2 regions of the Ligilactobacillus sp. JN-6 (Y).1 genome follow, and region 2 is predicted to be linked to the other one. Evidence: predicted binding sites of a transcription regulator. Region 2 holds the regulator's gene; the other holds the start of a gene.
The links. The regulator Rex, encoded in region 2, represses fermentation and respiration genes when NADH is low (regulators of the CRP and FNR family bind a similar motif). The targets are predictions, from matches to a motif close to TTGTGAANTANTTCACAA.
Positions count from the first base shown of each region.

Region 1: AC3XNE_RS02980 (glycerol dehydrogenase) is a predicted target of Rex. The motif match lies at 1,547-1,564, and genes of this name have one in related genera.

Region 1 covers NZ_CM176599.1:615,877-619,060, reverse strand. Annotated here, with positions in the region: gene AC3XNE_RS02990 (M13 family metallopeptidase) at 1-21, opposite strand, end outside; gene AC3XNE_RS02985 (fructose-6-phosphate aldolase) at 575-1,255, opposite strand; gene AC3XNE_RS02980 (glycerol dehydrogenase) at 1,586-2,683, shown strand; gene AC3XNE_RS02975 (SDR family oxidoreductase) at 2,856-3,184, shown strand, end outside.
Region 2 covers NZ_CM176599.1:1,763,068-1,766,251, reverse strand. Annotated here, with positions in the region: gene groL (chaperonin GroEL) at 1-437, opposite strand, end outside; gene groES (co-chaperone GroES) at 485-769, opposite strand; gene AC3XNE_RS08140 (CPBP family intramembrane glutamic endopeptidase) at 951-1,577, shown strand; gene AC3XNE_RS08135 (redox-sensing transcriptional repressor Rex) at 1,661-2,293, opposite strand; gene AC3XNE_RS08130 (ABC-F family ATP-binding cassette domain-containing protein) at 2,468-3,184, shown strand, end outside.

The sequences.
Region 1 (3,184 bases), 1.1 Mb from region 2:
ATTGTTAATTGTGTTGGTCAAAGTTATACCTCCTATTTAAAAACAGAGTGAAGCGAACCGCCTAAGTCCCGAGCATTATCCAAGACAGGTGCTATAGCGCGTTTTTTAGCGATGCAGCACCTGTCTTGGATAAGCGGAAAAGCTTGGTTTGCGGAGCTCGACTAAGAAAACAGAGCACAGCAAGCTTCTTAAGTTTACTACTCCGTAATTTAATCAATAAAACTATTTTAAACTATTACACTAGTGATTTAAAGCGGTTGCTCTTTCTATTATCATCAAACAGTTAGCTGACCATACAATAGGGCTGACCTCTAAGGCCAAAAATGGGAAAACCTATGAAGCCAAGCCTAAATATCATTCGCAACTACCAATGAAATCTACAATTCAAGAAGTCAGAGAATGAAAAAGATACGACTTTTTGGAACATTGATTTTCTGATAAATTTGTACAAAAAAAGCGGGACCATCAACTCTGATTTGAAGGGAGAAGAATGTTCCTGCTTTTTGTAGTAGAGCTTAGAGTCTCGCCCTAAGAGTAAAGTACAAACCTAATGGGCTAGTTCCTTGTTCTAATGTTATTTTAAACTTGCGATCGTTTGATTTCCGTATAATGAGACCCAATCGTTTTTGAAATCCGCAACAGCTGTTGCGATCATTGGTGCATTTAACCCAGAAGCGATCACGTCTGTTCCGATGGTAACTGCCTGTGCACCATATTTGATTGCATCAGTTACTTGAGCAACATTATGAAAACTGGCAGCTAGGATCTTCGTGTTGCTCTGGCTCATAGCGATAGCATTTGCCAACTCACCGATCACTTGTGCAGGAGCGATATTCATGTTTAGCATTCGGTTATAATAGGGAGCTAAATAATCTGCTCCTGCTGCGATGGCTAACTCACCTTGGAAAACAGTATAAATAGCAGTGGCAGTGATGTGGACTCCTTCTCTTTTTAAAAGTTTCATTGCTTCAAGTCCGGCTTCGTTAGTAGGGATCTTAATATAAACCTGCTGGTCGATTTCTTTTAAAACACGATGAGCGTCCGCTATGATCTCTTCGGCAGACTCGCCCACAGCCTGAACGTGTAACGTTTTATCAGGCCCAATTATTCCTCTAACTTTCTTCAAATGTTCAAAAAAGTTTACTTTGCCTTCTTTTTTGATGATCGTTGGGTTAGACGTTACGCCGGTTAAATTCAACATTTTATTGTACTTTTCGATTTCGTCTAGGTTGACTGTATCGACCAAAATTTCCATTGTTGACCCACTCCCTTTTTATAAATACTTTGTCTTATTTTATAACATCACCAACCAAGTTACTGGAAGGACTATGACCTTAGCCAATATTTTATCCCTAATGACTTTGATTTTTTCAGACTCATTATAGCATAATTGTTTGAGTGAAACATTTTAAGCTTTCTTATGAAAAAAGTTGTGGTCATGGGTCGATAGTGAAATTGTTAAACAATTTGTTGGATAAATTGGGTAACTAAGTATAAAGATCGAGTGTAAACGTTTGACAAAAAACACAATTTCTCGTTATTATCGATGTGAAAGTGGTAACAAAAAGAAATGGAGGCTTTTAATATGGTTAAAGAGTTTGCAAGTCCTGCTCATTATATTCAAGGGAATGGTGTATTAGATGCACCTAAGGAATACCTAGAAGAACTCGGGAAAAAACCTGTATTGCTCTGTGATGATATCGTCTGGAAAATTGTTGGTGAGAAGCTTAACGGGACTTTGGAAAAAGAAGATTTCACAGTTACCCATGTAGAATTTGTTGGTGAAGCTTCAGAAGAAGAAATTAGCCGGGTCGTTGAGATCGCCAAAAAGGAAGGCAATGACTTTATTATCGGCTTAGGTGGTGGGAAAACACTTGATACCGCCAAAAATGTAGCTAACCAATTAAGCATTCCTGTAGCGATCTTGCCAACTGTAGCATCAACAGACGCTCCTTGTTCTGCTTTGTCAGTGTTGTACACACCGGACGGCAATTTTAAGAAATATGCTTTCTATGATAACAACCCGGACTTGGTATTGATCGATACGAACGTTGTGGCACATGCACCTGTTAGGAATTTGGTCGCAGGGATCGGTGATGCTATGGCAACTAATATTGAGGCACAAGATGTTGCTCGTGGTTATAACCAATCAATGTTAGGAAATGACCCAACATTAGCCTCATTGGCTATTGCCCAAACTTGTGCGGATAATTTATTTGCTCATGCGCATGAAGCTGTTGCAGCCGTGGAAGGGCAGGTCGTTACGTCATCATTAGAGACTGTTGTTGAGGCGAATACTTTATTGAGTGGACTTGGTTTTGAAAGTTCTGGTTTAGCTGCAGCCCATGCTATCTATGATGGCTTTACTGCATTATCTGGCGAAAGTGAGACTTTGATGCATGGTGAAAAAGTAGCATACGGTTATCTGTGTGAACTGATGTTAGACAATGTATCAACGGATGTTTTGGACAAATATATCAAGTTTAACAAGTCGCTTGGATTACCAACCACGTTAGCTGATCTCAAATTAATCGGTGTAAGTTATGATGATCTTCTGAAGGTCGGTGAACAGGCCACGATCCCATCTGAAACGATCCACCAGATGCCATTTGAAGTTTCAGCTGAAGATGTAGCAAATGTGATCGTTGCAGTGGATAAATATGTAACGGCTAACTTTAAATAAAAGTGTAGTTGTAAAGATGACATAGTTGAAGAAAGTAGGGATGATCTCTACTTTCTTTTTGTCAAAAGGGATATTTATTTTATCTTTAAAAATTTAGGGATTGTCAAAGGGTAAATACTTTTAGTTTTCCTAAATAGCTACTAAAATGAAGAGTGAAAGGAGATATTGTTTTATGAAAAACGTTATAGTTTTAGGAGCTGCTGGTAATATTGCGAAGTTCGCTGAAGAATATCTGGGGCAACAGGAAGATGTAAATTTAACGCTTTATTTACGGCATCCTGACAAGTTAAAGACAGAAGAAGCAAAACGCGGTACGATCGTACAAGGTGATGTTTTGGACGAAACAACTCTGGTTTCGTCTTTACAAGGGCAAGATATTGTATACGCTAACTTGGCTGGCACGGATATCGAACAGCAAGCTAAAACGATCATTAAAGCGATGGACCAGGACGGTATTAAGCGTCTGATCTGGATCTCTTCGATTGGTATTTACGATGAAGT
Region 2 (3,184 bases):
ATTTGGCTAATATCACTCTTGGAAGAAACGTCATGGGACATTTCATGTAATGCTTCAACGGCAGCCTTAGTAGCCTTATCGATACCAGTTCTGATACCAACAGGATTAGCACCGGCTGTCACATTTTTCATACCTTCTGCAACGATTGCTTGAGCCAAAACCGTAGCTGTTGTTGTACCGTCACCGGCGATGTCATTTGTTTTAGATGCAACTTCAGAAACTAACTTTGCACCCATATTTTCAAAATGATCTTCCAACTCAATGTCTTTAGCGATCGTAACACCGTCATTAGTAATAGTCGGAGAACCGTATGATTGTTCCAAAACTACGTTGCGACCTTTTGGTCCAAGTGTTGATTTTACTGTATTTGCTAATTTATCTACACCAGCAAGCATTTTTGCTCGTGCATCTTCTGAAAACTTAATTTGCTTAGCCATTAATTTCACCTCATCAAAAATTAGAGTTCTATGCTTTATGAAAGAATTTATTCGATCACGGCAACAATGTCATTGGCACGAACGACCAAATACTTGTCACCTTCATATGTTACTTCAGTACCTGCATATTTATCGTAGATTACTGAGTCCCCAGCTTTTACTTCTGGTACACTCTTTTCACCGTTGTCCAGGACTCGACCAGCACCCACAGCAACGACTTTACCAGTTTGAGGTTTTTCTTTAGCATTACTTGCTAAAACGATCCCACCAACTGTTTGTTCTTCTTCTTCTTGAACTTCAAGAATAACTCTGTCTCCTAACGGTTTCAGCACTCTAGATCCCTCCAATATATTTTTAGCACTCAACACACTTAAGTGCTAATTCAATTACAATTATTATAATAAACACTTTATTTCTAAATTGCAAGTACTTTTTGTCACTCTCTTTGTCTGAGTGCTAATTTTCTTAGAAAATATGCTATAATGTCTGAAGCAGTACAAAGGAGTCATCTAATTGAAACTAAAATCTAATTCATTAAGTCTTTTTTTAGGGTATTTCATCTTAGTCCTTATCCAACAAGTAGCCTTCCACTTTATTCACAATAATGATATTTTATATCCAGTGCAGACCACCCTTAGTCTTCTCGGAGCACTTGGTTTGATCTGGTCAATGCATCATTTCAAATATACTAATCTATTGGAAGATAAGAAAACTGGTTTTTGGAAGTCGCTTCTATGGTCGCTTAGCGGCACGGTCGGACTTTTAATTACTCAAAGGATCTTCCTTTGGTTTGAGGCTGCTATCCTTCATCAGCCGGCAGTTTCCGAAAACACTAGCCAATTAATGGCAGTAGCCGCCAAGTATCCGTACTATATACTGGTAATTGTGATCACAGAACCACTTATCGAGGAACTGATCTTCCGTAAGGTTTTATTTGGAAATTTTGTCTTTTGGTTTAGGCCATGGCAAACAGCAATACTTTCCAGCCTACTTTTTGCATTAGGTCATGGGGATGGTCATTTTTTGACCTATACCGCTATTGGTTTGATACTCTGTTTCATTTACCAAAAGACAGGTAGGATCCAGACTTCCATGCTTTCGCATATTTTAATGAACCTTTTTGTTTTATTTATCCACTAAAAAAATCGTAGAGATTTGCTATAGCTAGTAGGTCTCTACGATTTTTTTAAAACTGTCTCCATCAATGGTCTCACTTTTCTAAATTATTGATCGACATGATTTAAGAAATAAATCAAAGTTTGTAATTCATTGGTTAAATCGACATTTTGGATCCGTACATTATCTTGAACAGTCACACGTAAAGGCGTAAAGTTCAAAATACCTTTAACACCAGCAGAAACAAGTTCATCAGTAACACGTTGTGCGACTGGAGAAGGGACGGTTAAAATAACAACTTCTATCTGTTGTTCAACTAATTGTTCCTTCATTTCACTCATGGGGTAAATTGGAACACCGCTTTGAATAGTGCCGGTGATCCGGTCATCAATGTCGAAAGCTGCACTGATCCTTACATTGTTACTGCCATGGAAATTATAATTCAACAACGCGTGTCCTAAATTACCTACACCGATCAGCCCAACATTAGTCAACTTGTCTTGGTTCAACGTCTTCTTAAAGAAGTCTAAGAGACTTTTAACGTCATAACCGTAACCCCTTTTCCCTAGTGCACCAAAATACGAAAAATCACGTCTGATCGTTGCAGAATCAACCTTAACTGCTTCAGCTAATTCAGTTGAAGAGATCCTTTTCTTACCGGAATTAAATAATATACCTAAATAGCGATAGTAAATTGGCAATCTTTTAGCCGTTGCTCTAGGTATTTTTGCATTCACCATTTTTATGCCCCTTTCACAAATACTCACGTAAGTAATTTTACCATATAAAATTTCACAATCAAACAAAAAGTTCATTAGTTCACAACTTAATTGGAAAAATTTAAATTTACAACGATATATTGCAAGGTATGCTAAAATGGTTTAGTAGAATAAAAATAGGCAGGTGAAATTTTTATGCTTTTATTACAAGTCCAACAAGTAGCTCGTATTTTTGCTGGAGATCCACTTTTTCAAAACGTAAACCTGAATATCCAAGACAATTCGCGGATCGCTCTTGTCGGGCCGAACGGAGCTGGTAAATCTACATTGATCAAAATGATCACTGGTGAAAATGAACCTGACGAAGGACAAATCGTTGGACGAAAAGGATTGACCATCGGTTACTTAGCCCAGGATACCGGCTTAGAATCTGAAGATACCATTTACAATGAAATGTTAAAAGTCTTCTCGGGCTTGATCAAAATGGAACAACAGATCCATGAATTAGAAAATAAGATCGCCAAAAGTAAAGATCATACTTCTGGAACTTATCAATCTTTATTAAAACAATATGACCAAACGGTGCACGATTTTGAAGCACAAAATGGTTATGGCTACCAAGCAGAGATCCGTTCGGTACTTCACGGTTTTAATTTTGAAGAAGCAGATTTTGACAAAAAAATATCTTCTTTGTCAGGTGGGCAAAAGAGACGCCTCGCTTTGGCTCGTTTGCTTCTTGAAAAAAGAGATCTACTGGTCTTGGACGAACCAACAAACCACCTAGACATTGAAACATTACAGTGGCTGGAAAATTATCTCCAAGGATATCCAGGAGCTTTGTTACTCGTTTCTCATGATCGTTATTTCCTTGACAAGATCGTTACAGAAGTCTGCAACATTAGTCACAAGCGA